Regions from separate parts of the Streptomyces sp. DSM 40868 genome, predicted to be linked through region 2. Evidence: riboswitches for the same ligand, from Rfam matches in the RefSeq annotation. Region 2 holds a riboswitch; each other region holds the start of a gene.
The links. Region 2 has a riboswitch for cyclic di-AMP ahead of HB370_RS19350 (M23 family metallopeptidase). Riboswitches for the same ligand answer to the same signal wherever they lie in the genome.

Region 1: linked by a shared signal. The riboswitch ahead of HB370_RS17160 (transglycosylase family protein) and the one ahead of HB370_RS19350 (M23 family metallopeptidase) in region 2 are both predicted to bind cyclic di-AMP.
Region 3: linked by a shared signal. The riboswitch ahead of HB370_RS23605 (transglycosylase SLT domain-containing protein) and the one ahead of HB370_RS19350 (M23 family metallopeptidase) in region 2 are both predicted to bind cyclic di-AMP.

The regions. Positions count from the first base shown of each region.
Region 1 covers NZ_CP050504.1:3,803,827-3,813,287, forward strand. Annotated here, with positions in the region: gene HB370_RS17130 (cyclopropane-fatty-acyl-phospholipid synthase family protein) at 1-681, opposite strand, end outside; gene HB370_RS17135 (NAD(P)/FAD-dependent oxidoreductase) at 902-2,281, opposite strand; gene HB370_RS17140 (Ppx/GppA phosphatase family protein) at 2,726-3,667, opposite strand; gene HB370_RS17145 (DUF501 domain-containing protein) at 3,664-4,200, opposite strand; gene HB370_RS17150 (septum formation initiator family protein) at 4,229-4,705, opposite strand; gene eno (phosphopyruvate hydratase) at 4,806-6,086, opposite strand; gene HB370_RS17160 (transglycosylase family protein) at 6,454-7,212, opposite strand; cyclic di-AMP (ydaO/yuaA leader) riboswitch at 7,218-7,393, opposite strand; gene HB370_RS17165 (transglycosylase family protein) at 7,577-8,701, opposite strand; gene HB370_RS17170 (cytochrome P450) at 8,870-9,461, opposite strand, start outside.
Region 2 covers NZ_CP050504.1:4,264,192-4,273,652, reverse strand. Annotated here, with positions in the region: gene HB370_RS19380 (NAD(P)H-dependent oxidoreductase) at 1-213, shown strand, start outside; gene HB370_RS19375 (DHA2 family efflux MFS transporter permease subunit) at 228-1,652, shown strand; gene ribA (GTP cyclohydrolase II) at 1,666-2,301, opposite strand; gene HB370_RS19365 (MarR family transcriptional regulator) at 2,398-2,907, opposite strand; gene HB370_RS19360 (dihydrofolate reductase family protein) at 2,988-4,121, shown strand; tRNA gene HB370_RS19355 (tRNA-Met) at 4,188-4,261, opposite strand; cyclic di-AMP (ydaO/yuaA leader) riboswitch at 4,594-4,764, shown strand; gene HB370_RS19350 (M23 family metallopeptidase) at 4,772-5,836, shown strand; gene HB370_RS19345 (aldo/keto reductase) at 5,914-6,858, shown strand; gene HB370_RS19340 (PrsW family intramembrane metalloprotease) at 6,863-8,158, opposite strand; gene trmB (tRNA (guanosine(46)-N7)-methyltransferase TrmB) at 8,241-9,056, opposite strand; gene lhgO (L-2-hydroxyglutarate oxidase) at 9,123-9,461, opposite strand, start outside.
Region 3 covers NZ_CP050504.1:5,160,257-5,169,717, reverse strand. Annotated here, with positions in the region: gene HB370_RS23630 (NAD(P)H-dependent oxidoreductase) at 1-352, shown strand, start outside; gene HB370_RS23625 (ABC transporter permease) at 378-1,265, opposite strand; gene HB370_RS23620 (ABC transporter ATP-binding protein) at 1,252-2,223, opposite strand; gene HB370_RS23615 (outer membrane lipoprotein carrier protein LolA) at 2,256-3,482, opposite strand; gene HB370_RS23610 (polyprenyl synthetase family protein) at 3,893-4,903, opposite strand; cyclic di-AMP (ydaO/yuaA leader) riboswitch at 5,492-5,672, shown strand; gene HB370_RS23605 (transglycosylase SLT domain-containing protein) at 5,676-6,164, shown strand; gene HB370_RS23600 (Cof-type HAD-IIB family hydrolase) at 6,194-7,006, opposite strand; gene fahA (fumarylacetoacetase) at 7,269-8,486, shown strand; gene HB370_RS23590 (M56 family metallopeptidase) at 8,729-9,461, shown strand, end outside.

The sequences.
Region 1 (9,461 bases), 460 kb from region 2:
GGTGACCCCGACGACGCTCACCCCGTGCTCGCGGGCCGCGTGGATGGCCATGGAACCCCAGCCGCAGCCGACGTCGAGCAGCCGCTGACCCTCTTTCAGGCCCAGCTTGCGGCAGATCAGTTCGAGCTTGTCGCGCTGGGCGGTCTCCAGGGTGCCGTCCTGCTCCCAGTAGGCGCAGGAGTACACCATGGAGGGGCCGAGGACGATCTCGTAGAAGTCGTTGCCGACGTCGTAGTGGTGGCTGATGGCCCGCTTGTCGGTGCGGCGGGTGTGCAGGTGCCGGCGGGGTCTGCGCATCTCCTCGCGCGGCGGGGTGGGCGGGATCGGCGGGCCGGCCAGTTTCAGCAGGTCGCGGACGGCGGCCCGGACGGCGGGGTCGCGCACGGCCTGGCGCAGGGTGCGGGCGTCCTCGCCGCGCTCCCAGATCAGGCCGGCCATCGCGTCCAGCACGGTGTACAGGTCGCCCTCGACGTCCAGGTCACCGGAGACCCAGGCGCGGGCGAGGCCCAGTTCACCGGGTTTGAAGAGCATCCGGCGCAGGGCGCGGCGGTTGCGCACCACGAGTGCCGGCGCGTCCGGCGGGCCGGCCTGCGATCCGTCCCAGGCCCTCAGCCGCACCGGGAGCGGGGCTCCCAGCACCTGTTCGGCAAGACTCCTCAGCCGCTGCGCGGCGTCGGCCATGACGCACACCTCCGTGACGGACGATCCCGGAATGCCAACACCACGTAAACACACGCGGGGCCCGGCCGTAGTCCCCACGCCGTGTTGTGACTGGGTAAAAAGCAGGTACGCGTCAGAAGCCCCCCGCCCGGCGGCACTTGGGTGCCGGACAGCCCGAAGGGGCCGCCCGCACCACGGATGGCAGGCGGCCCCTTCGGGCTCGGAACGGGTGACCGGGAGGTCAGGAGGCCTTGGCCTTCTCCTCCGGCTTGGCGGCGGCGACCGGCGCCGGCTTGGCGGCCTCGTAGAACTCCTCGCGCGGGTTCTCCATGGCGCCGAGGGAGACGACCTCGCGCTTGAGGAACATGCCGAGGGTCCAGTCGGCGAAGATCCGGATCTTGCGGTTCCAGGTCGGCATCGCCAGACCGTGGTAGCCACGGTGCATGTACCAGGCGAGACGGCCCTTGAGCTTGATCTTCATCTTGCCCATGACGATCATCGCCACGCCCTTGTGCAGGCCGAGGCCGGCGACGGCGCCCTTGTTGGCGTGCTCGTACTCCTTCTGCGGGAAGCCCCGCATACCGGAGACCACGTTGTCGCCGAGGACCTTGGCCTGGCGCAGCGCGTGCTGGGCGTTCGGCGGGCACCAGGCGTTCTCGTTGCCCGCCTTGCGGCCGACGAGGTCCGGGACCTGTGCGTTGTCACCGGCGGCCCAGATGTAGTCCGTGCCCTTGACCTGGAGCGTGGGCTCGCAGTCGACGTGGCCGCGCGGGCCGAGGGGCAGGCCGAAGCGGGCGAGGGCCGGGTTCGGCTTGACGCCGGCCGTCCACACGATGGTGTTGGCGTCGACCTCAAGGCCGTTCTTCAGCACCACGTGGCCGTCGACACAGGAGTCCATGGAGGTGGAGAGGTAGATCTCCACGCCCCGGCTCTCCAGGTGCTCCTTGCCGTACTGGCCGAGCTTGGGGCCGACCTCGGGGAGGATCTTGTCGGCGGCGTCGACGAGGATGAAACGCATGTCCTCGCGGGACACGTTCTTGTAGTACTTGGCCGCGTCCCGGGCCATGTCCTCGACCTCGCCGATGGTCTCCGCGCCCGCGAAGCCGCCGCCGATGAAGACGAAGGTGAGCGCCTTGCGGCGGATCTCCTCGTCGGTCGTGGAGTCGGCCTTGTCCAGCTGCTCCAGAACGTGGTTGCGCAGGCCGATGGACTCCTCGATGCCCTTCATGCCGATGCCCTGTTCGGCGAGGCCGGGGATCGGGAAGGTGCGGGAGACCGCGCCCATGGCGATGACCAGGTAGTCGAAGGGCAGCTCGTACGCCTCGCCCACCAGCGGGGCGATCGTGGCGACCTTGCGGTCCTGGTCGATGGTGGTGACCCGACCGGTGAGGACCTCCGCCTTCGGCAGCACGCGTCGCAGCGGGACGACGACGTGGCGAGGGGAGATGCTGCCGGCGGCGGCTTCGGGGAGGAAGGGCTGGTAGGTCATGTACGACCGGGGGTCGACGACCGTGACGGTCGCCTCGCCGTAGCGCATCTTCTTGAGGATGCGCCGAGCTGCGTACAGGCCTACGTACCCACCGCCTACTACGAGGATCCTGGGACGCTCCGTGGTGCTCATGCCATCGAGTATCCACCCGCCCCAGGGGGGTCGCTCGTGCGCCCCTTCACAAGAACCGACAGGCCCTGTGTTAAACTCCGCGACCCGCGTGACCGAGGTCATGCGGCCGGGCGGGAACCGCGCGGCGGTTCGCCCCGTTGTCAAGGCCGCGTGAGCAGCCTCTCCGGAGTCGCGGGGTGGTCGTGAGCGTGTCGTGACACCTCCGGGACAACCTCCTCCAGGGCCCGTTCGCGCCCTTCATCTGAACATGTTCAAACGGCCGTTAACGCCCCGGAAGGGCCAACCGGCCCCGTTCGGGGGACCCCCGGGCCCCAATTCCTTGTGAAGAACTTCACGAACTTTTCCGGCCGCACGCGACGGAGGGCCCCCGAGGGGGCCCTCCGGGCCGCTCAAACGTTATCCAACCTGCTCAGCGGTCGGCTACCGGTGAGTAACAAAAGAGACCTACGCCACCGACCAGGCGATGCCGTCCAGGATGTCGTGCTCGCTCACCACGACCTCCTCGGCGCCCGTGCGCTCCATGATCGCGAGCAGGACGAGGGCGCCCGCGCCGATGACGTCGACCCGGCCCGGGTGCATGGACGGGACGGCGGCGCGCTCGGCGTGCGTGGAGCGCAGCAGCCACTCGGTGATCTCCTGGACGCGATCCCGGGAGATCCGGGAGTGGTGGATGCGCGCCGAGTCGTACTCGGGCAGCTCCTGGGCGATCGCGGACACCGTGGTGACGGAGCCGGCCAGGCCCACCAGGGTGCGCGCCTCGCGCAGCGGGACCGTCCGCTCGGCGAGGTCCAGGGCGGTCTCCACATCGGCCCGTATGGCGGCGATCTGCTCCCCGGTGGGCGGGTCGGAGACCTCGCCGCCGTGCACCAGGTGCCGCTCGGTCATGCGCACGCAGCCGATGTCCACCGACCGCGCGGCGCGCACCCGGTCGTCGCCGACGACGAACTCGGTGGAGCCGCCGCCGATGTCCACCACCAGGTAGGGCCGGGCGAGGTCGGTGCGGCCGGTGAGTTCCTTCGTCGCGCCGGTGAAGGAGAACTCGGCCTCCTGGTCGCCGGTGATGACCTCCGGCTCCACCCCGAGGATGTCCAGCACGCCGCGCACGAACTCCTCGCGGTTCTCGGCGTCCCGGGAGGCGGAGGTGGCGACGAAGCGGATCCGCTCGGCGCCGTGCTCCTTGATGATCCCGGCGTACTCGCGGCAGGCGGCGAAGGTGCGCTCCAGCGCCTCCGGGGCGAGCCGGCCGGTGCGGTCGACGTCCTGGCCGAGCCGCACGATCGTCATCCGGCGGTCCAGCTCGGTCAGTTCCCCGGTCGCCGGGTCGGCGTCGGCGACCAGCAGCCGGATGGAGTTCGTACCGCAGTCGACGGCGGCCACACGGGTCACTTCGCGTCCTCCTCGGGGGTGTCGGCGGTCACGCACGCGCCCTTGCGCCACCACTCCGGCAGCATCGCCAGGGCCTCGTCGCCGAGCGGGTTCACGCCCGGGCCGGCGGCCAGCGAGTGGGCGACGAGGACGTGCAGGCACTTCACCCGGTCGGGCATGCCGCCCGCGCTCGGGAAGCCCTGCAGGACCTCGATCTCGTCCCGGCGCCGGATGTAGTCCTCGTGCGCGGCCCGGTAGGCGGCGGCCAGCTCCGGGTCGCTCTGGAGCCGCTCGGTCATCTCCTTCATCACGCCGTTCGCCTCCAGCGTGCCGATGGCGGAGGACGCCTTCGGGCACGTCAGGTAGTACAGCGTCGGGAAGGGCGTGCCGTCGGGCAGGCGCGGCGCCGTCTCCACGACGTCCGGCTGACCGCACGGGCAACGGTGCGCGATGGCCCGAAGGCCCCGCGGCGGGCGGCCCAGCTGCTGCTTGAAGGCCTCTACGTCCGCGTCGGTGGGCTCGGTGCGCGGAGTGGGCGGCGGAGGGGTTTCCATGACTGGCTGTCGGAGACTTTCTGTCGGTTCACTGGTCGGAGGCGTCGGACTTGTCGACGCCCTCCCAGACGTTCGCGTACCAGGGCCGGCCGGCGGCCCCGAGGTCGGCGCGGGACTGCTTGGCCGCGCCGGGGTCGACGACCACGTACCCGGTCTCGCCCGGCCGTACGTAGTGCAGCCGGCGGCGGATCTGCTGCTCGGCGTAGGCGTCGTCCTGCCAGCGCGCCTTGAGGTCCCGCAGCTGCTCCACCCGTTCGCGGGCCTGCCGCTGCTCGCGCTGGAGGTCGGCGATCTCCGCCCGCTGGGAGACGTACTGCCGCATCGGGTAGGCGAGGGCGACGACCATCGTGCACAGCACCAGCGCGAGCAGCGCCGCCCGGCCGGTGAGCCGGGAGCGGCGGGCCTGCCGCTTGGTCTGCGAGCGGTAGACGCGGGCCGCGGTCTGCTCGCCGAGCAGCCTGATCCTGGTCGCGGTGGAGAACCGGTCACGGTCCTTCACGCCCATCTTCCCCGCCTCCCGTCACACGCGCGTACGTCCCCGGACACGGTACGGGACCGGGTACGGGGACGTACGTACGACTGGCTAGGACTTAGCCCAGGTTGGGTCAGCCCTTGAAGCGCGGGAAGGCGGAGCGGCCCGCGTACACCGCGGCGTCGTCGAGGATCTCCTCGATGCGCAGCAGCTGGTTGTACTTGGCGACGCGCTCGGAGCGGGCCGGGGCGCCGGTCTTGATCTGGCCGCAGTTGGTGGCGACGGCCAGGTCGGCGATGGTGACGTCCTCGGTCTCGCCGGAGCGGTGGGACATCATGCACTTGAAGCCGTTGCGCTGGGCCAGCTCGACGGCGTCCAGGGTCTCGGTCAGCGAGCCGATCTGGTTGACCTTGACCAGCAGGGCGTTGGCGGCGCCCTCCTCGATGCCCCGGGCCAGGCGCTCCGGGTTGGTGACGAACAGGTCGTCGCCGACGAGCTGGACCTTGTCACCGAGCTTGTCGGTGATGGTCTTCCAGCCCTCCCAGTCGTCCTCGAAGAGCGGGTCCTCGATGGAGACCAGCGGGTACGCCTCGACCAGCTCGGCGTAGTACTCGGTCATCTCGGCGGCGGTGCGGTTCTTGCCCTCGAAGACGTACGAGCCGTCCTTGTAGAACTCGGACGCGGCGACGTCGAGCGCCAGGGCGATCTGCTCGCCGGGGGTGTAGCCGGCCTCCTTGATCGCCTCCAGGATGAGGTCGAGGGCCTCACGGTTGGAGCCGAGGTTCGGGGCGAAGCCGCCCTCGTCGCCGAGGCCGGTGGACAGGCCCTTGTTCTTCAGGACCTTCTTCAGGGTGTGGTAGACCTCGGTACCCCAGCGCAGGGCCTCGGAGAAGGACTCCGCGCCGATCGGGGCGATCATGAACTCCTGGATGTCCACGTTGGAGTCGGCGTGCGAGCCGCCGTTCAGGATGTTCATCATCGGCACCGGCAGCAGGTGCGCGTTCGGGCCGCCCAGGTAGCGGAAGAGCGGCAGGTCGCTGGCCTCGGAGGCGGCGTGGGCGACGGCGAGCGAGACGCCGAGGATGGCGTTGGCGCCGAGGGAGCCCTTGTTGTCGGTGGCGTCCAGGTCGAACATGGCCTGGTCGATCAGGCGCTGCTCGGTGGCGTCGTAGCCGACCAGCTCGGGGCCGATCTGCTCGATGACGGCGAGGACGGCCTTCTCGACGCCCTTGCCCTGGTAGCGGTTCGGGTCACCGTCGCGCAGCTCGATGGCCTCGAACGCGCCGGTCGAGGCGCCGGACGGCACGGCGGCACGACCCGTGCTGCCGTCGTCGAGGCCGACCTCGACCTCGACCGTGGGGTTGCCTCGGGAGTCCAGGATTTCCCGGGCTACGACGACGTCGATGGACGGCACGAGCATCTCCTTCTTGGATGTGACGCTGGAAGTGCGGGGCTGGTGTGCCTTGCGACTAGAGCCTAACCGTCCCGGGCCGCTCGGCCGTCGACCGACCGCCCCGTGGACAGAGCGACGGTACCTTTTGTTTCTACTCGAAACAAAGGGGGTCGGGGCATTTCCCGGCCGGGAACACCGGGCCGGACGCGGAAAACCCCGCCCCGGCGCGTACGGGGGAACACGCGCCGGGGCGGGGAGCCCTTGGGGACGGGGGTGGCCCGCACGGGGCCTTGGGGGACCGCCCGCAGGTGCGGGGCCTGGGGGCCTCGGGGGGCGCCCTGGGGGGCCCGGGCGCCCGCCGGGATGTGCGGGCCGTGGCCCCGGAGGGTTACTTCAGGTGGAGCTGCTGGCCCGGGTAGATGAGGTCGGCGTCCTGGACGATGTCCTTGTTCAGCTCGAACAGCTTCTCCCAGCCGCCCGCGACCTTGTGCTCCGCGGCGATGGTGCTGAGCGTGTCGCCCTCGACGACCTTGTACTCGCCGTCGCCCTTCTTGACCTTCTTGCCGGTCGGGGTGGTGACGGTCTTGCTCGCGCCGCCGGTGCTCTTGCCCGAGCCCGTGCCGTTGCTCGTGGTCGTGCTGTTGCTCGTGCTCTTGCTCGTGGCGGCCGGGCGCTCGGCGGAGCGGGAGGCGGCCTGCTGGTCGGCCGAGCGGGTGGTGGTGCCCGAGTCCTGGGTGGACGGGGCGGACGGCGCCGGGGCGGAGCCGTTGTAGGGGGTGCTCGACAGGCCCGTGCCGCAGACCGGCCAGGCGCCCTTGCCCTGCGCGGCGAGGACCTTCTCGGCGACGGCTATCTGCTGCGACTTGCTCGCCTTGTCGGCGGTGGCGGCGTACTGCGTGCCGCCGTACGCGGCCCAGGTGGAGGCGGAGAACTGCAGACCGCCGTAGTAGCCGTTGCCGGTGTTGATGGACCAGTTGCCGCCGGACTCGCACTGGGCGACCGTGTCCCACTGGGAGGCGGTGGCGGCGGAGGCGTTGCCGGCCGCCATCAGCGGGGCGGCGACGGCGGCGCCGGTGACACCGGCGAGCGTGACGGCGCGGACGGCCTTGGACGGACGACGGTGCTTGCCCTTGCCGGAAAACAGCATGGATCGATTCCCCTCACCGACGCCTACGAGGTGAGCTGTCGGGTTCGGGCCGGTTGAGTTGCCCGGCCGCGTCCGACGCTTTCGCGTGAACGCGGCTTCACCCCCAGCCGGTCCCAGCCTCAACTGCTGGGCCCGGCACTTACCTTGGGTCCCCCGCTCCTGCCTACGGCGCTTGACGCGACGACTGTTCCCGGGCGACCGCCGGCAGGATTCGGCGTGGCGGAAGCCGGGGCTCGCGGTGACGAGCGGCCTCGACCGTAGACAGGTGATCGCCGAGATTTCAAAGACGATCAGGGCTTCTGAGACTCATCCCACACTTTCGCCAAACCGGACATTAGGGCGTTAAGCGGGACGTCAATTCCCGCTACTTCGCGCCCGTTTCGCCCTGGACATCCAGGGTCTGACCGGCGGTGATGTGGTTCGGGTCGGCGCCGATGGCCTTCTTATTGCCGTCGTACAGCGCGCGCCATCCGCCGTCGACGTCAAGGGAGTCGGCGATGGAGGACAGCGAGTCGCCCTGGCGGACGGTGTAGGTGTCCGGTTCGCGGGAGGCGTGACGTCCGGACGTCGTCCCGTTCTGACCGTTTGTCAGGCTTTCGTCCGCGCTCGGACCCCGGTGACGTCCGCCGGTGGCGACCGCGCCGGTGTCGACCAGGCTCCAGGACCCGGCCGCCTGCTGCGGGTTGCTCACGGTCCCGGCGTCCGGGGTGGCCGTCGGGGAGCCGCCGGGGTACCGGGTGTTTCCGGTGCCGGGCGTGGGGAACTTGTCGGACTCGGTGGTGTCGGTGCCGGTGGAACCGGGGGTCTCGCCCGCGCCCTTGTCCGCCGCCTTGCCCGCGTCTTCGCCGGTGTCCTTGCCCGTGCCCTTGTCACCCTTGTCGGCCTTGTCGCCCTTGTCCTGCTTGGTGGACGGCGTGCCGGTCGGGGTCGAGGAGGGGGCGGTCTCCGGGTCGGCGGTGGAGCCGGTGGAGGGCGACGCGTCCGGCGTACCGGACGGATCGGAGGTTCCGGGGGTTCCGGACGTACCGGAGCCACCGGCCGATCCGGACGCATCCGACGAACCGGTGGTGTCGCCGGAGCCGCCGACGCCCGTGTCGACGTCCATGGACCCCGAGTTCCGCGTGAGGCCGGACAGCAGGGCGCAGGTGGCCCAGGGGGCGGTGCCCCGGGCGGCCAGGATCTTCTCGGCGACGGCGATCTGCTGCTGGCGGCTGGCCTGGTCGGGGCTGGCCGCGTACTGGCCGCCGCCGTACTTGTCCCAGTCGTCCTGCGAGATCTGCAGGCCGCCGTAGTACCCGGTGCCGTTGTCCGCGCTCCAGGAGCCGCCGCTCTCGCACTCGGCCACCTTGTCCCACGTGGTGCCGTCGGCCGCGTTGGCGCTCGCCGCGCCGAGGAGCGGGATGGCGATGGCGGAGCCGGTCACTCCGGCCGCGACGAGGAGGGCCGGAGCCTGGCGGGGGCGACGGTGTCGACCGTTCCCGGAGAGCATGCAGAAGCCTTTCGAGCGACAGCAGGACCGGCGCGGCGGTTGGAGCCGCTCGCCGCGCTGATGGGTGAACGTATCGGCAGACGATCACTTGTCACAAGTTCATGCCGCACAGATCACGTGAAGATCACAGAGTTGAGAAAGTGTCACCTTCCTCTGGAGGGCCTGTGTTCAGGCGGGCGGCGTGAACTCCACCGGCAGGGTGCGCAGGCCGCGCATGATGAGCCCCCCGCGCCAGCGCAGATCGGCCGGATCGGCGGCCAGCCGCAGGTCGGGCAGGCGGGTGAACAGGGTGGCCAGCGCGGCCTGGCCCTCCAGCCGGGCGAGCGGCGCGCCCAGGCAGTAGTGGATGCCGTGGCCGTACCCGAGGTGCTGGTTGTCGCGGCGGCCGAGGTCCAGTACGTCCGGGTCGGCGAACCGCTCCGGGTCCCGGTCGGCGGCGGCGAGGACGACGAGCACCGGGTCGCCCGGCGCTATGTCCTGCCCGCCGATGGTCAGCGGCTCGGTGGCGAACCGCCAGGTGGCCAGCTCCACCGGGCCGTCGTAGCGCAGGAGTTCCTCGACGCCCGTCTCCAGCAGGTCCCGTTCGCCGCGGGCCAGGGAGTCCTGAAGCCGGGCGCGCTGGCCGGGGTGGGTGAGCAGGGCGTAGGTGCCGTTTCCGATGAGGTTGACGGTCGTCTCGAAGCCGGCGAACAGCAGGATGAAGGCCATGGCGGCGGCCTCGTTCTCGGTGAGGTGCTCGCCGTGGTCGGAGGCGCGGATG
Region 2 (9,461 bases):
GTCGAGCAGCTCCGGCTGGTCTTCGCCGAACTGCACGCCGTGACCGTGCGCGACTCGGTCAGCCTGCACGGCCCCTGGTCCGGGCTCGGCGAGGACGGCGCCCCGCGCGACGCCGAGGTGTGCGCGGGCGCCGCCAAGGGCATGCTGGGCCAGCTCGCCTGGTGGGGCCGGGCGCTGCGCGCCGCGCGGGCCGAACACCCCTACGCGGCCTGAGGGGCGGCGGACAGATGAGTACCGTGCGCCCCGCGAAGTCCGGCCCGGCCCGCACCGAGACGCCCGCCGTACCGCCCACCGCCCTCTACCGCGTCGTCATCGTCGTGGTCCTCGGCACCGTCATGTCCGTGCTCGACATGACGATCGTCAACGTCGCGCTGCGCCGCCTCTCGGAGTCCTTCGGGGCCCCGCTGGAGACCATCCAGTGGACCGCGACCGCGTACACGCTCGCGCTCGCCGCCGTCATCCCGGTCGCCGCCTGGGCGATGGCCCGGATCGGGGCCAAGCGCACCTACGTGCTCGCGCTCGGCCTGTTCGCGCTGGGCTCGCTGCTCGCCGCCTGCGCCTGGGACGCGGCCAGCCTGATCGCGTTCCGCGCGGTGCAGGGGCTGGGCGGCGGACTGCTCCAGCCGGTCGGCATGGCGATGGGCATGCGGGTCGCCGACCGGGCCCGGCTCGGCCGCGCGATGGCCCTGCTGGGGCTGCCGATCCTGGTCGGCCCGGTCGCCGGCCCGGTGCTCGGCGGGTGGCTGCTCGACGCCGCCTCCTGGCAGTGGATCTTCCTGATCAACCTGCCCGTCGGCGCCCTGGCCCTGTTCCTCGCGGTCCGCCTGCTGCCGAAGGACGCCCCCCACGCCCCCGGCACCGGCCGGCCCCGGCTGGACCTCCCCGGTCTGCTGATGCTCTCGCCCGGCCTGGCCCTGCTCCTGTACGGCCTCTCGCACGGCGGCGAGCGCGGGGACTTCACGGCCCCCGGTGCGCTGCTGCCGACGCTCGCCGGCGCGGTGCTCGCCACGGCCTTCGTGCGGCGGGCGCTCACCGTCCGCGCGCCGCTGCTGGACCTGCGGCTGCTGCGGGACCGTACCTTCGCCGCCGGGGTCGCCACGCTCGCCCCGTTCACCTGCGGATACTTCGGCTCGATGCTGCTCGGCCCGCTGTACTGGCAGCAGGAGCGGGGCCTGAGCGCCACGGCGGCCGGGCTGCTCGGCGCGCCGGTCGGGCTCGTGGTCGGTACGACGATGCAGATCGCGGCGCGGCGGGTCGACCGGGTCGCCCCGCGCCTGCTGATCTCGGCGGGGTGCGCGGTGGGCGCCCTCGGCATGGTCCTGCTGGCCTGGCAGACCGGGACGCCCGGAGCCGCGCCGTGGCGGATCGTCGTCGCGGGCATGGTGATGGGCGTGGGCGCCGGGATGACGCTGATGCCGGCGATGACCACCGCGAGCCGTGAGCTGCCCGAGGACCGGCTGGCCGGGGCGAGCACCGCGCTGAGCATCAACGCCCAGCTGGCCGCGTCGGCCGGTACGGCCCTGCTGTCCGTGCTGCTCGGGGCCGCCGGCCCGGACCCGGCCGGCTTCCGGCTCACCTACGCCGTGGCGGCGGCGCTGCTCGTCCTCGCGATACCGGCCGCGCTCCGCCTCCCGGCCCGGCGACAGGGCTGAGCCCGACCGCCCGTCAGCCCGCCGTCAGCTCCGTGAGTTCGGTCAGCGGCAGGGTGTGCCGGGTCTGCAGGGCCTTGGCGCGCAGGTAGTGGATGTTGTGGGCGGTGGTGAAGACGCCGGTGGGCACGCGGTCCCGGACGGCGATGCCCCGCGCGCGCAACTGGTCGGCCTTGTCGGGGTTGTTGGACAGCAGGTCCAGCTCCGTGATGCCGAGGGCGGTGAGCATCTGGGCGGCGGCCGTGTAGTCGCGGGCGTCCTCCGGCAGGCCGAGGGCGGCGTTCGCCGCGTAGGTGTCGAGCCCCTCGTCCTGGAGGGCGTACGCGTCGAGCTTGTTGTAGAGGCCGATGCCCCGGCCCTCCTGGCGGAGGTACAGCAGGATCCCGCCGCGGTCGGCGATGCGCTCGACCGCCTCGCGCAGCTGCGGTCCGCAGTCGCAGCGGGCCGAGCCGAAGACGTCCCCGGTCAGGCACTCGGAGTGCAGCCGCACCAGCGGGACGGGGCCCGGGTCGCCCAGGACGACGGCGAGGTGCTCCCGGCCGTCGGCGAGGCCGTGGAAGGTGACGAGTTCCGCGTCGGCGGCGTAGCCGTCGGCGAACCGCAGCGGCACCCGGACGCGGGCGCGCGGGGTGGCGGTGGGGATGTCGGGCATGCGGATCCCTCCGGAGCATGTGCTTCAGATTTGAAGCAGTGGTTCGCAGGGACCCTATCCCATGCTTAAAAGTTAAAGCAATCGACCTCGCCGAGGTCAGGAGCAGGACGACCGGCGCCGCCAGGGAACGTCGTCCGCCCCCGCCCCGGCCCTCTCGCCCTGCAACCCCCGCGCGATCCCCGTGCAGATCTCCTCCAGCTGCCCCACCTGCTCCTCGGTGAGCCGGTCGAACAGCAGCGAACGGACGGTCTCGACGTGCCCGGGCGCCGTGCGCTCCAGTACGGCCATCCCCTCGTCCGTCAGCACCGCGAGCGACGCGCGCCTGTCGGCGGCACAGTTCTCCCGGCGCACCAGGCCGTCCCGCTCCAGCCGGTTCACCACGTACGTCAGCCGGCTGCGGGTGATCTTCAGCGCCTCGGCGAGGTCGGTCATCCGCAACCGCCGGCCGGGGGCGTCGGAGAGGCCGGCCAGCACCGAGTAGAACAGGTGCGGCATGCCGCCCACCTGCTGGAGCTGCCGGTCGATCGCGTCCTCCAGGAGGCGGGAGGCGGCGATGTAGGCGCGCCAGGCGCGCTGCTCCTCGGGTGTGAGCCAGCGGGTCGTCATGCCGCCAGTGTAGGTTTGTTTAAAACTTGAACCAAGCCGCCCGCAGTCCGCCCCGCCCGCCTCCAGAGGAAAGAGCGCCGATGCCCCTGCCGTACGTGCTGCTGTCCGCCGCCGTCTCCCTCGACGGCTACCTGGACGACACCGGCCCCGAGCGGCTCCTGCTGTCCGGCCCGGCCGACTTCGACCGGGTCGACGGGGTACGGGCCTCGGTCGACGCCATCCTGGTCGGCGCCGGCACGATCCGCGCCGACAACCCCCGCCTGCTGGTCAACTCGGCCGAGCGGCGCGCGGCCCGGCGCGCGGCGGGCCGCCCCGCGTACCCGCTGAAGGTCACCGTCACCGGCTCCGGCGACCTCGACCCGGCGGCGAACTTCTGGCACACCGGCGGCGACAAGCTCGTCTACACCACCGACCGGGGCGCCGTACGGGCCGCCCGCCTCCTCGGGAGCACCGCCGATGTGGTCCCGCTCGGCCCCGCCCTGGACTGGCGGGCCCTGCTGGAGCACCTGCACGACGTGCGCGGGGTGCGGCGGCTGATGGTCGAGGGTGGCGGCACGGTCCACACCCAGCTGCTCCAGCAGGGCCTGGCCGACGAACTCCAGCTGGTCCTCGCCCCGCTGTTCGTCGGCGATCCGGCGGCCCCGCGGCTGTTCGGACCGGGCGCCTACCAGGGCGGACGCCTGCGCCTGCTGGAGACCCGACGGATCGAGGACGTGGTGCTCATGCGGTACGCGCCCACGGCTCCCGGCTCCGGCACGGACGCCACCGCCGCCGACCGCCACTGGCTGCGCACCGCCTGCGAACTGGCGGCCCTGTGCCCGCCTTCCCGGACGGCGTTCAGCGTGGGCGCGGTCGTGGTCGCCGCCGACGGCACGGAACTGGCCCGGGGATACTCGCGCGAGGGCGATGACCCGGTGGTGCACGCGGAGGAGGCGGCGCTAGCGAAGACCGACCCGGCCGACCCGCGGCTGCCCGGCGCCACGGTCTACTCCAGCCTGGAGCCGTGCGCCCGCCGCGCCTCCCGGCCGGCGCCCTGTGCCGAGCTGATCCTGCGGGCCGGGGTGCGCCGGGTGGTCACCGCCTGGCGGGAGCCGGACACGTTCGTCGAGGCGGCCGACGGGACGGGCGTGCTGACGGCGGCGGGGGCGCGGGTCGTCGTCCTGCCGGAGCTGGAGGAGCTGGCGAAGGCGCCGAACGCCCATCTGCCGGGCTGAGACCGCCCCGGGTGGAGATACACTCAGGGCCCGGAATCCTTGGGATTCCGGGCCCTGGGCCTTCAGTAGCGGGGACAGGATTTGAACCTGCGACCTCTGGGTTATGAGCCCAGCGAGCTACCGAGCTGCTCCACCCCGCGTCGTTGTGACTCCAGTGTACGCCATGTGCGGGATGCTTCGCACACCGGTTTCCGCGGGCCCCTCGGTGGGCCGCTCGACGGACGGTCGCGGGTGTCACGCAAGGTGATCGGGTGAGCGCGCTCGCATAACAACTGAGTCACCATCAAAATCACGAGTGACTGCTGACCGCTTCTGAGCGCCGGTCAAATTGCCCGTTCTGACGGGATAGTTGCTGATAACTCCACCGGTGAAAACGTTAATGATCAAGGGGACCGGCTTGGAAAGTGACTGTCAGGTCTATTAACGTTCGATAACGCAGCGCGGTCGTCCCAGCCGTCACAAGAGGCGGCTCCGTGCGCACGCGCCGAATCCCGCGAGGGAACCGGGGAACCACCACTTTGGGGTGAATCACGCGGATACCGCCGTGTACTCACGCGAGTCCACGACCGGATATACGCGCGTAGGAGACCTTCCTGCTCCGAACCCGTCAGCTAACCCGGTAGGCGGAGGAAGGAAAGGAGAACGCCCGCGTGGCGTCCAACCGGCCTGGCCCCGAAGCCCCGTCCATACCGGCACAGCGCGACACCGAGCCCGAGACCTTCGGCTACGGCGCCTACCGCGCCGACGAGGGCCCGTGGGAGGAGTGGAATCCCACCGAGGACTCCGTCGCCCCGGTCCGCGGCCGGCACCGGGTCGCCAAGCAGCGCGGCGGCTTCGCGCGCAGCTCCACCGTCCTCGGCGTCGGCGTCATGGCCGCGGTCGGCGCGGGCGGCATGGCCAGCGCCAACACCGGCAAGCCGCCGGTCTCCATCTCCATGCCGGACCTGCCCTCGGTCGGCTCCCTGTTCCAGGACGGCTCCGGCGACGACCGGCCCGCCGAGGCCGCCACCGCCACGCTCAGCATCGTCGCCGTGGCCTCCGACGCGAGCCGGGACAGCGCCGACGCGGGCGAGGTGCTGCGCAACCGGATCATGGCGCAGGCCGAGCAGCAGCAGGGCCAGGCCGACAGCAAGGCCGCCGCGGCCGCGCTCGCCGCCGCCGAGAAGCAGACCGCCGAGGCCGCCGCCCAGGCCGAGCAGCAGGCCGCCGCCAAGGCCGCCGCCGCCAAGGAGAAGGCGGAGGCCGCGGCCGAGAAGGCCGAGGCCGAGGCGAAGCGGGCGGCCGAGGAGAAGCGACTGGCCGAGCTGGCCAGGCAGTACGCGCTGCCCACCTCCTCGTACACCATCACCTCGACGTTCGGGCAGGCCGGCTCGATGTGGTCCTCCGGCCACCACACCGGTCTGGACTTCGCCGCCCCCACCGGCACCCTGATCAAGGCCGTGCACAGCGGCACGATCACCGAGGCGGGCTGGGCCGGCGCCTACGGCTACCGCACCATCCTGACCCTGGACGACGGCACCGAGGTGTGGTTCTGCCACCAGTCCTCGATCAACGTCACGGCCGGCCAGAAGGTCGCCACCGGCGAGGTCATCGGCCGCGTCGGCGCCACCGGCAACGTCACCGGCCCGCACCTGCACCTGGAGATCCACCCCGGCGGCGCGCCCACCGGCATCGACCCGATGGCGTGGCTGCGCGACAAGGGCCTCACCCCCTGACGGTTCCTTCCCGGAAGGTCCGGAAATCGGCGCCGGCGGCGGGATGCGATCGACCCCCGCCGGCGTTGACACGACGTATGACGTCACTTCGTAAACTCGGCTCCTCCGACCTCGAGGTCTTCCCGCTCGCCCTGGGCGGCAACGTCTTCGGCTGGACGGCCGACGAGCAGACCTCCTTCGCCGTCCTCGACGCCTACACCGCGGCCGGCGGCAACTTCATCGACACCGCCGACGTGTACTCGGCCTGGGCCGAGGGCAACAAGGGCGGCGAGTCCGAGACCATCCTCGGCGCGTGGCTCAAGGCCCGCGGCAACCGCTCGGACGTGGTCGTCGCGACCAAGGTCAGCCAGCACCCCGAGTTCCAGGGCCTGTCCGCCGCGAACATCAAGGCCGCCGCCGACGCCTCGCTGCGCCGCCTGGGCACCGACTACATCGACCTCTACTACACCCACTTCGACCAGCCCGAGGTGCCGGTCGAGGAGATCATCGGCGCGCTGGACGAGCTGGTGAAGGCCGGCAAGGTCCGGCACATCGCCGCCTCCAACATCGGCGCCGAGCGCCTGCGCGCCTCCCTGGAGTTCTCCGACCGCGAGGGCCTGGCCCGCTACGTCGCCGTCCAGCCGCACTACAACCTGGTCTCCCGGGACACCTACGAGGGCCCGCTCCAGGAACTCGTCGCCGCCGAGGGCCTGTCCGCCGTCCCGTACTTCGCGCTCGCCTCGGGCTTCCTGACCGGCAAGTACCGGCCCGGCGCGACGGTGGACAGCGCCCGCGCCGACCGGGTGCAGGACTACGTGGCCTCCGAGCGCGGCCAGAAGGTCCTGGCGGCCCTGGACGAGGTCGCCGCCGCCCATGAGGCCCCGGTCGCCACGGTCGCCCTGGCCTGGCTGGCCGCCCAGCCGACGGTCACCGCCCCGATCGCCTCCGCCCGCACCCCGGAGCAGCTTCCGGCGCTGCTCGGCGTGGCGGAGCTGAAGCTGACGGACACGGAGGTCGCGAAGCTGACGGAGGCATCCGCCTAGAAGATCAGGTCCGGTACGGGTTGTAAGGGGAGTACGCCACCGCCGGGTATCCGTACGGCGCCGCCGGCCCGTACACCGGGGCCGGGGCGGCGGCCCGGCTCGCGTACTCCAGCGCCGGCCGGGCCACGTGCCGGCGCCGCCACAGCTCCGCCAGCAGCTCCCGCTCCCGTACGGTGAAGTCCGCCCCGGCCCGGCCCGCGCGCCCGCGCCGGCGCAGGAAGGCGAGCGAGGTGGCGTACCCCTCGTAGCGGGCCACCTCCCGGGCCGCCGGGCGGCCGTGGTGGTGCCGGGCGTAGTCCCGGGCCATCCGGCGCGCCCGCATCGACCCGAGCGCGAACGGCTCGCCCGGCCCCAGCCACCCGGCCAGCACATACGCGGGCAGCTCCGCCCGCACGGCGCGCAGCTCCCGCTGCCGGGTCCAGATGGCGAGCCAGGTCACCAGCCCGAACACGGGCACCATGAAGCCGCCGTAGACGGCGAAGAACCCGTACTGCCCGAAGGTGGCCGAGCCGTTCCAGAAGGCGTGCATGCCCATCGCGAGCAGCAGCCCGCACACCGGCAGCAGGATCCGCCGCACCGGCCGGCGCTCGGCGGACAGCGCGGCGATGCCGAAGCCGATGCCGGTCAGGACGGTGAACAGGGGGTGCGCGAACGGGGACATGACGATGCGCACGAAGAAGGTGGCGGCGGTGACGGAGGCGATGCCCCGGTCGCCGGTGAGCTGGTCGGTCCCGAAGGCCGTACCGAGGTAGAGGATGTTCTCGGTGAACGCGAACCCGGTGGCGGTGGTCCCCGCTATCACCACGCCGTCCACGATCCCGGTGAAGTCGCGTCTGCGGAAGAGGAAGACCAGCAGCACGGCGGCGGCCTTCGCGGACTCCTCCACGACCGGCGCTATCACCGTGGCGCCGAGGGTGTCGGCGCTGGCCGGGTCGGCGGTGGAGGTCGCGATCCACTCGGTGGCGAAGCTGTTGGCCACGATGGCTATCAGCGCCGCCGCGCAGGCCCCCCAGGCGAAGGAGAACACCAGGTTCCGCCAGGGCCCCGGCTCCACCCGGTCCAGCCACCGGAACGCGGCGATCAGCCAGGGCACCGGCAGTACGGCCAGCCCGAGTCCGACGAGGAACCCGTCCGTGCCGGTCTGCCGCCTCACCAGCGCGAGGATGACCAGCCCGGACAGCGCCAGCAGTGTGCTCGGCGCCCCGTACCGCACCCACCTGCGCTGCCACCAGTGCGGGTGGCGGAGCACACCGTCGCCGGGGCTCGGAGGACGGGTCGGGAACGGAGGACTGGTGGCCACGGCATCGACCCTAACGGTGACGGGACGAGGGGCTGAGCGGATTACCGGCCCGGACGTCGAGCGGCCCGGGCCTTCCGGTCGGCTATCCGTCCTGGCGGTGCGGTACGCGTCGGAACAGCAGATCGTTCACGACGTGTCCCTTGTCCAGTCCCTGTCCCTCGAAACGGGTCAGCGGCCGGAACTCCGGACGCGGCGCGAAACCGCCGTCCGGCTGGGTGTTCTCGAAGTCGGGGTGCGCGGTGAGCACGTCCAGCATCTGCTCGGCGTACGGCTCCCAGTCCGTGGCGCAGTGCAGCAGCGCGCCGGGCTTCAGCCGGGTCGCGGCGAGCGTCAGGAACTCGGGCTGGATGAGCCGCCGCTTGTGGTGCCGCTTCTTGGGCCAGGGGTCGGGGAAGTAGACGCGCAGCCCGTCCAGCGAGTCCGGGCGGAGCATCTCCCGCAGCAGGATGATCGCGTCGCCGTTGCCCACCCGGACGTTGGTGAGGCCGCCCCGGTCGGCGAGGCCCAGCAGGTTGCCCTGGCCCGGGGTGTGCACGTCGACGGCGAGGATGTTGGTGTCCGGGTCGCCGGCGGCCATCCGCGCGGTGGCCTCGCCCATCCCGAACCCGATCTCCAGGACCACGGGACGGTCGTTCCCGAACAGCTCGGCCAGGTCGATCACCCGCTGCCCGTCGATGTCCAGTCCCCACTTCGGCCACAGCCGCCGCAGGGCGTCCGCCTGCCCGGCCGTCACCCGGCTGCGCCGCGGCTGGAAGCTCCGGATCCGCCGCTCGAAGTGCGAACCCGCGGGGTCCGCCCTGGGCCCGTCCGGGAAGCGCGGTTCGCCCTTGGCCCGGGCGGGCCGGACGGGGTCACCGGGGGCGGGCGGGGCGGCGGGGGAGTTCAGGGAGTCAGACACAGTAAGACCGATTTTACGGGTCCGGTTCCTGTGGATCCGGTCCTGCGGCCCGCGGCTGCGGGCGGGTCAGTCCGGTGTCCGGAGCATGGCCAGTGCCCGGCGTCCGATCTCGCGGCCGATGGGCAGCGACGCGGTGGCCGCCGGCGAGGGCGCGTTCAGCACGTGCACCGCCCGGGCTCCTTCCCGGATCAGGAAGTCGTCCACCAGTGTCCCGTCCCGCAGCACCGCCTGCGCCCGCACCCCGGCCGGGGCCGGCACCAGGTCCCCGGCGTCCACGCCGGGCAGCAGTCTGCGCACCGCCTCCAGGAACGCCCCCTTGGACACCGAGCGGCGCAGCTCGCCCGCGCCGTACCGCCAGTGCCGCCTGGCGATCGCCCACGAGCCGGGCCAGGCCAGGGTCCCGGC
Region 3 (9,461 bases), 900 kb from region 2:
CTCGCCGGTGTACTGGTACTCGGTCTCCGCCCAGACCAAGCGCTACCTGGACCACTGGTCCGGCTGGCTGCGCATCCCGGGCCTCGACTTCAAGGCGAGGATGGCGGGCCGCACCCTCTGGGGCGTCGCCGCGCTCGCCCACGAGGAGCTGTCCGTGGCCGACCCGTACGCCGGCACCCTGCGCTACTCGGCCGCGTACATGGGGATGCGGTTCGGCGGCGTACTGCTGGGCAACGGCAGCAAGCCGGGCGACGTCCTGAACGACACCGGGGCGCTGACCCGCGCCAAGACCTTCTTCGCGCAGGACGCGCCCCTCGCGCGCTTCCCGTACGAGACGGCCGACGCCGCCTGAACCCCCGGCACCGGCCGCCCGGCGCCTAGGCGGTGATGTCCTTCGCCGTGAACCGGGCCCAGGCCGCCGAGCCGAACACGGCCGCGTACAGCGCCTGGAGGCCGAGGTCGCGCAGCAGGTCGTCCCAGTAGACGGGGTCGCGCATCAGGTCGGCGAACGACAGCCAGTAGTGCGAGAAGAGGTACGGCTGCACCGCGTGCAGCTGGGGTATCTGGTCCACGATCTGCACGGTGATGAGCAGGCCGACCGTGGTCGCCATCGCCGCGATGCCGCTGTTGGTGAGGGTCGACACGAACAGGCCGAGGGCCGCCACCCCCACCAGGGAGGCCGCGACGACCAGGGCGATCAGCAGCGCGCGGGCCAGCCCCTCGCCGAGGCCGATCCGGGTGCCGGAGATCGTCGTCAGCTCGCCGAACGGGAACAGCAGCGCCCCCACGGCCAGCGCCGAGACCGCGACCACCAGCGTGGCCAGCAGGCAGAAGGCCAGCACGGTCGCGTACTTGGTGAACAGCAGCCGGGTGCGGCCGGCCGGGGCCACCAGCAGATAGCGCAGGGTGCCCGCGCCCGCCTCCCCGGCGATCGCGTCGCCGGCCACGACACCGACCGCCATCGGCAGGAAGAACGGCAGGGTCGCGGCCAGCGCGGTGAACACCAGGAACAGCCCGTTGTTGGTGATCTGCGCGATGAAGGCCGGGCCCTCGCCGCCCCCGCCGCCCACCTGCCCGCCACCCCGGGTCTCGATCCGCACCGCGACCCCGACCAGCACCGGCACCGCGGCCAGCACCCCGAGCAGGGCGAGCGTGCGCCACCGCCGGACGGTGGTGACCAGCTCGCTGCGCAGCAGCCCGAGGGCCCACAGCGGGTTCGGCCGGCGCACGGCGGCGGCCCCGGTCGGGTACTCAGCCCGCGACATCGAAGCCCTCCCCGGTCAGTGCCACGAACGCGTCCTCCAGCGAGGCGCGCTCGACGGTCAGGCCCCGGACCCGGACCCCGGCGGTGACCAGGGCCGCGGTCACCTCGGCGAGGTCCCGCCCGGGTGGTTCGCCGGTGACCCGGTCGCCGTCGGCGGTCACGTCCCCGACGCCCAGTTCCTTCAGCACCCGGGCCGCCTCGGCGGGGTCCGGGGTGGTCACGACCAGCCGGCCGCGCGCCCCGGCCGCCAGGTCGGCCACCTCGCCCTGGGTGACGAGCCGGCCCTGCGCCATGACCGCCGCGTGGGTGCACACCTGCTCGATCTCGTCCAGCAGGTGCGAGGAGAGGAACACGGTCGTACCGTCGGCGGCCAGCTCCCTGATCAGGGTGCGGATCTCGCGCATGCCCTGCGGGTCGAGGCCGTTGGTGGGCTCGTCCAGCACGAGCAGCCGGCGCGGCTGGAGCAGCGCGGCGGCCAGGCCCAGGCGCTGTTTCATGCCGAGCGAGTACGCCTTCGCCTTCTTGCCGGCGGCCGCCGTCAGGCCGACCCGGTCCAGCGCGGCGGCCACGCGCGCGTGCCGGGTGCGCGGGTCGGCGGTGGGGTCGGCGGAGTCGTAGCGCACCAGGTTGTCCCGGCCGGAGAGGAAGCCGTACAGCGCGGGGCCCTCGATGAGGGCCCCGACCTGCGGAAGGACCGTACGGGCCGCCCGCGGCATGGGGCGGCCGAGCAGCCGGACCGTGCCCGCGGTCGGTTCGATCAGGCCCATCAGCATCCGGATGGTGGTGGTCTTGCCGGAGCCGTTCGGGCCGAGGAAGCCGAAGACGCTGCCCTCCGGGACGGTCAGGTCGAGACCGTCCACGGCGAGCTGTCCGCCGCGGTAGCGCTTGGTGAGCCCGCGCGTGTCGATCACGCTCGCCGGATCACCGTCCGGCGGGCCGCCGCGCTCGCGTTCGTCCATCGGCTTCCCCTCGTTCCCTCGGTCCCCTGGGGTCACTTCCCCGCGTCGGCCGCCTTCACCAGGGTCTCCTTCGTCACCAGGCCGGCGTACACCTTGCCGTCATCGGTGATCAGGGCGTTGACCAGGCGGGTGGAGAAGACCGTGCCCTTGCCGAACTTCCCGGAGACCGGGTCGCCGAGCGAGCCGAGGAAGCCGCCGAGGTCACCGCCCTGGGAACCGGTGGGCAGGCCGCCCTTGGCGCCGGTGTCGACGGTGGCGACGGACGTCCAGCCCTCGCCGAGGACGTCCAGCCCGCCGAGGCCCCCGGCGAGGTCCTCGTCGTGCTCGGGCGCCGGGGTCCTGGCCGCCGCGTCCTTCTCCTCGGTGACCTTCGCGCCCTTCGGCGGGGTGAAGTCGAAGGTGGAGGCGGCCGGCCGGGCGAACGAGACCTGGGTGAAGCCGGCGTCGACCACGGCGGCCCCGCCGCTCCTCGGGGTGAGCGTGAACTTCAGCGGCGTCCAGGTCTTCGCGTCCACGGCGATGCTGATCGCGCCGACCGTGGTGCCGGACTGCCGGGGCCGGATCAGCAGCTTGTAGGCGTCGCGGCCGGCCACCTGCGCGGTGCCGTCGACGGTGACGGACGTGGTGTCGTCCACCGCCTTCAGCGCCTCGTCGGCGAAGTCCCCGGGCGTGGCCGGGGACTCGGCCCGGCGCTCCTTGCCGGACCCGGCCGCGGTGGAGTGGTAGACCTCGTTGCTCTTGCTGTCGTAGCCCCAGACGTCCTTGCCGTCGTGGATCAGGCTGTACTCGGCGCCGCGCTCCAGCAGCGACACCTTCTGCCGGTCCGGGCCGTCGGCGGCGACCCGCAGGGTGTGCATGCCGGTCGCCAGCTCGGTGAGCCTGGACCGCGGGTCGGCGGAGGAGCCGTCGCCGGAGCCGTCGCCGGAGCCGTCGTGGCCGGAGCCGGAGAGCAGGCCGTCCTCCAGGCCGCCGAGGTCGGGCAGGCCGAGATCGGTGGTGATCTTCACGGTGCCGGACAGCTGCTGCACGTCCGACGTGGCCATCTTGTCGATGAGCTGCTGGGCGGTGATCTTCGGCAGGTCGGGGTCGCCGGAGTCGGCGAGCGCCGGGACGAGCCCGATCGTGGCCGCCGCCACCCCCACCACCGCGACCGGAACGGCGTACCGGGCGGCCTTGCGCCGGCCGGGGCGCGGGGCCCCGTCCCGCGCGGCCCCCTCGTGCGCGGCGCCCACTGCGTCGTCGGATTCGTACGGTGCCATGTGTGCCTTACCTCCGTCGTCGGCGGCGGCTGTTCTCACGCTGGTCAACCCTGAGCCGCCATTCTCACCCGAATCGGTGAGGAGTGGTGATGCGTGCGGTTTCCATATGACCAAATCCGCCGTCAGGAAGCGTCAGCCCTCGGAGCCAACTGCGCCTACGCCTGCGGTATGACACCCGGCGACCGCGTCACCCCGCGACCCGTAGGGGTCGCCAGGGAGACCGCGCCCATGTGAGGGACATCGAGATCAGGCCACGGCGGGGACACCGGGGCCCGGCAGGGGCCGTGCGGGGTCCGTCAGCGGGTCGTACGCGGCCGTACAGTCGTACGGCCGTACGCCGGTCGAGCCGGGAAGGTCACGCCGGTCGAGCCGGGGAGGTACGGCGGTCGGCCCGAGTGGGCCGGGCCGGGTCAGCCGGCGCGGTGGACCACCGCGTCGCACAGTTCCGTCAGCGCGGCCTTGGCGTCGCACTCCGGCAGCGGGGCCAGCGCGGCCCGCGCCTCCTCCGCGTACCGGACCGTGTCCCGGCGGGCCTGCTCCAGCGCGGGGTGGGCGCGCAGCGCGGCCAGCGCCCGGGCGTGCCGGGTGTCGTCGCTGAGGTCGGAGTCCAGCAGTTCGCACAGCGCGATGTCCTCGGCCAGCCCGAGCCGGGCGGCCCGCTCGCGCAGCCGGAGCACCGGCAGCGTCGGGATGCCCTCGCGCAGGTCGGTGCCCGGGGTCTTGCCGGACTCGTGGGAGTCGGAGGCGATGTCCAGGACGTCGTCCGCCAGCTGGAAGGCGACGCCGAGCCGTTCGCCGTACTGGGTGAGCACGTCCACGACCCGCTCGCCGGCGCCGGACATCATCGCGCCGAACCGGCAGGACACCGCCACCAGGGAGCCGGTCTTGCCGGCCAGCACGTCCAGGTAGTGCTCGACCGGGTCGCGGCCGTCCGAGGGGCCCGCGGTCTCCAGGATCTGCCCGGTGACCAGCCGTTCGAACGCCAGGGCCTGCACCCGGACCGCCTCCGGACCGAGGTCGGCGAGGATCTGGGAGGCGCGGGCGAAGAGGAAGTCGCCGGTGAGGACCGCGACGGAGTTGCCCCAGCGGGTGTTGGCGCTGTCCACCCCGCGTCGTACGGCCGCCTCGTCCATGACGTCGTCGTGGTACAGCGTGGCCAGGTGGGTGAGCTCCACGACCACGGCCGACGGCACGACGCCCGGCGCGTACGGGTCGCCGAACTGGGCGGCGAGCATCACGAGCAGTGGCCGGAATCGTTTCCCGCCGGCCCGCACGAGGTGCTGCGCGGCCTCGGTGATGAACGGGACCTCGCTCTTGGTGGCCTCGAGCAAGCCTTCCTCGACAGCCGCCAATCCGGCCTGGACATCGGCTTCCAGAGCCTGGTCCCGCACGCTCAGCCCGAACGGCCCGACGACGGTCACGAGGGGTCTCCTGTCTGCTGGTGTCTGCTGGCGATTACACGGTTTGTCGATAGGTCGCTGCCATCACTCAAGTCAGCGTATCCGGTCCTGTTTCGATCACCGATAGCGCCCACCGGTCCAGCCTGGGTGGTATCGGAGCATGACCGGCATGGTTTTGATCACACGGTAATAAGGGGACATATATCGACTTAACAGTAATCCGGATGCCGTGTCGCGACCTCTCCACACCTTCCTCTCCCCCACCTCCCTCGGCCGGCCCCTACGACAACGACGCGCGCCATACCCCGGGTTCCACCACGACTCGGACTTCAGACCTGAATCCCCCTAATCCCCCATGTCTGATTTGAAGTCTTTTGCTATTTCGTGAATTGGGTCACTCGCCCGGCCCATCCGCGCCACCCGCCGCTCCTCCCGCCCTCCTTGCGCCGTCGGCGAGTTGAGGATTGGCAACCGCAAAGGATCAAGCACCCCATACGGCATCGATCAAGGTCAAATGGCGCGTTGTATGAATCCGGCACTTGTTCCCGACATGTGCTCTCGCATACGTTCCGGGCCGTCGGGCGGACGCCGAATCCTGCCGCCGCCCGCGTAACCCATTCACGAACTCATTCGTACGGCAGGAGCGGGGGACCCAGGTAAGTCGCCGCGCCGGACGGCATCCGCCGCGCCGGAACGGCTTGGGGTGAAGCCGTGCCTCCTCCCGGGCACGGCCGGGCGCCTCCCCGCCCGAACCCGACAGCTCACCTCGCAGGCGCCGGAGAGGAACCTTTCGATGCCTGCTGCCGCTCAGCACCGCCGTACCCGGAACACCCGCCTCGTCCGCGCCCTCGCCGCCGCCTGCACCGGCGCCGCAGTCCTCGCCCTGCCGCTCGTCGGCGCGACCGCCGCGTCCGCCGCCACCACCGCGGCCCCGACGGTGGGCACCACCCCCGCCGGATACCCGGACAACCTCGACGGCTGGATCCGCGAATCGCTCGCGATCATGGCCGAGAAGAACATCCCGGGCACCTACAACGGCATCCACCGCAACATCATCCGCGAGTCCTCCGGCAACCCGGCGGCCATCAACCTCTGGGACTCCAACGCGGCCAAGGGCATCCCGTCCAAGGGCCTGCTCCAGGTCATCGACCCCACCTTCAACGCGTACCACGTCGCCGGGACGTCCTTCGACATCTACGACCCGGTCGCGAACATCACCGCCGCCTGCAACTACGCGGCGGACCGGTACGGGTCGATCGACAACGTCTTCGGCGCCTACTGACCGGCCCGGCCGCCCGGCCCTTCCCACGGTCAGGCGGCCGGGAACAGTCTTTCGAGGACGACGGCGACACCGTCGTCCTCGTTCGACACCGTGACCTCGTCGGCCACCGCCTTCAGCTCGGGGTGCGCGCCGGCCATGGCGACACCGCGCGCCGCCCAGCGGAACATGGGGATGTCGTTGGGCATGTCACCGAAGGCGAGGGCCCGTTCGGGGCCGATCCCCAGCCGCTCGGCGGCCAGTGCCAGACCGGTCGCCTTCGTCACCCCGCTCGGCTGGAGCTCCACGGTGCCCGGCCCCGACATGGTGACGGTCGCCAGCGAGCCCACCGCCGAACGCGCCACGGCCGCCAACTCGTCGTCCGACAGCTCGGCGTGCCGCAGCAGCACCTTGCTGATGGGCTCGGCCCACAGATCGGCGCGCCGGCCGACCCGCACCGCGGGCAGCGTCGGGTGCGGCATCCGGTAGCCGGGCTCGATGAGCGTGAGCCCGTCCTCGCCGTCCTGGTCGACCGCCGCGAACACCTGCCCCACCTCCGCCTCGACCTTGCCGAGCGCGGTCTCCGCCAGCTCCCGGTCCAGCCGCACCGACCACAGCAGCCGGCCGGCCCGGGCGTCGTAGACCTGCGCGCCCTGCCCGCACACCGCCAGCCCGGTGCCGCCGAGGCGCGCGAGCAGGGGCCGTACCCGCGGCGCCGGGCGGCCGGTGACCACCAGATGCCGGGCCCCGGCCCGCGCCACCCGCGCGAGCGCGGCGAGCGACCGGTCGGAGACGGTGTCGTCGCCGCGCAGCAGCGTTCCGTCCAGGTCAGTGGCGATGAGGGCATATGCCGGGGTGGATGCCATGCCCAGAGAATACGGACCCCGGGCCCCACCGACTCATCCCCCGTTCCCCGCTCCCGCCGTACCGCCCGTCCCCAACTGCCGTACGGGCGCTGCCGCGTGAGGCACGCCCGCCGAACTGTCGTGGGCCCGTGCGAGCACTCTTTCGAGCAATCCCCGAGCCACAAGGACCACTGCCCATGACACGCGTGTCGGCCGTAACGTGTGGCCCGACCACATGGAACGCTTCGCCATGCATGGCACGGATGAGAGTGAGGCAGCACCCATGCCCCCCTTCGACGTCCCCGAGGGCGACCCCTTCGGCCCGCACAACCTCCCCTATGGCGTGTTCTCGCCCCACGGCAGCACGGAGCGGAGGATCGGCGTCCGGCTCGGGAACCACGTCCTCGACGCGGGCGCCACGGCGGCGGCGGTCGGCTCGCCCCACCAGGCGCTGCTCGCCGCCCCCACCCTCAACCCGCTGCTGGCCGCCGGCCGCGCCACCTGGTCGGAGATACGGCGCGCCGTCACCTCCTGGGTCACCGACCCGGCGCACCGCCCGACCGTCGAGCCGCTGTTCCACCCCCTGTCCGAGGTGACCCTGCACCTGCCCTTCGAGGTGGCGGACTACGTCGACTTCTACGCCTCGGAACACCACGCCCGCAACGTCGGCCGGATCTTCCGCCCGGACGCCGAGGACAGCCTCACCCCCAACTGGAAGCACCTCCCGATCGGCTACCACGGCCGCGCCGGCACGGTCGTCGTCTCCGGCACGGACGTCGTACGGCCCGCCGGGCAGCGCAAGGGCCCCGCCGACCCCGCCCCCGTCTTCGGGCCGTCGATCCGGCTGGACATCGAGGCCGAGGTCGGCTTCGTGGTGGGCGTGCCGTCGCGGCAGGGCCGCCCGGTGGCGCTCGGCGACTTCCGCGAGCACGTCTTCGGACTGTGCCTGCTCAACGACTGGTCCGCACGGGACATCCAGGCCTGGGAGTACGTCCCGCTCGGCCCGTTCCTCGGCAAGTCCTTCGCGACCTCGGTCTCGGCGTGGATCACCCCGCTGGAGGCGCTGGAGCACGCGCGCGTGGCGCCCCCCGAGCGCACCCACCCGCTGCTCCCCTACCTGGACGACACGGCCCCCAGCGTGGAATCCGGCGGCTACGACCTCCGCATCTCCGTCGCGGTCAACGGCCATGTGGTCTCCGAGCCGCCGTTCTCCACCATGTACTGGACCGCCGCCCAGCAGCTCGCCCACATGACGGTGAACGGCGCCTCGCTGCGCACCGGCGACCTGTACGGCTCGGGCACGGTGAGCGGCCCGGCCGAAGACCAGCGCGGTTCGCTGCTGGAGCTGACCTGGAACGGCCGCGACCCCCTCGAACTCCCCGACGGCAAGCGGGCGTTCCTGATGGACGGGGACGTGGTGACCCTGTCCGCCTGGGCTCCCGGCCCGGACGGCCGCCGGGTGGGGCTGGGCGAGGTCACGGGCCGCGTCGTGGCGGACTGAGCCGCGGTACGGCGGCCGGCGCGCCGACGGGCCGGGACCCTGTTCCGGCCCCGCCGAACTCGCCTCCCCCACCCGGGATTTCGCTGCCTTTCCCGGTCGGATCGCCGCCGACACCTGACTCACACCGCCCTTCTTCGCCATACTGGCGGGGACACGCATCCGCACCCCGCGCGGCCGTGCGCTGCGTGCCCCGCACCACCCAGCACCCGCACACCTTTCCGACCAGGAACCGGAGCCCCGGCATGACCGTCTGCCTGCTCCTGCTGAGCGCCGTCGCCCTGACGGCCGCCGTACCGGCGCCGCGCGCGCTGACCCGGGCGGCCTGGCCCGAACGGGAACCCGTGGTCGCGCTGTGGGTGTGGCAGTGTCTGGTCGCCACCGTCCTGCTGTGCTGCCTGACCGCACTGGTCCTGGGCGCGGCGGCCGTCTTCCACACCGTCCGCGACCATGTGTTCGCCCCCGCACCGCCCGCCGTCACCGCCGCCTACGACCTGTCCGCCACCCCGGTGTGGACCACCGCCCTCACCCTGCTGCTGGCCTGCGGGGCCGCCTGGACGACGGCCATGCTGGCCCGGGAGCTGTTCGAGGCCCGCCGCAGCCGGGGCCAGGCCCGGGCGCAGCTGCGCGAACGCGCCCCCGAACTGCCGCCGGGGCTGCGGGCGCCGCGCGGGCCGATGCTGGTGCTGGAGGACGAGTACCCCGACGCGTGGTGGATGCCGGGGCACCCGCCACAGCTGGTCGTCACCACAGGAGCGCTGCACCGCCTCACCGACCTCCAGCTCGACGCCGTCCTCACCCACGAGCGCGGACACGCCCGCGCCCACCACGACTGGCTGCTGCACCTGTCCGCCGCGCTCGCCACGGGCTTCCCGCGCGTGCCGCTCTGCGCCCACTTCTGCGACCAGACGCACCGCCTGGTCGAGCTGGCCGCCGACGACGCGGCCTCCCGGCGCTGCGGGCACCTCACCACGGCGC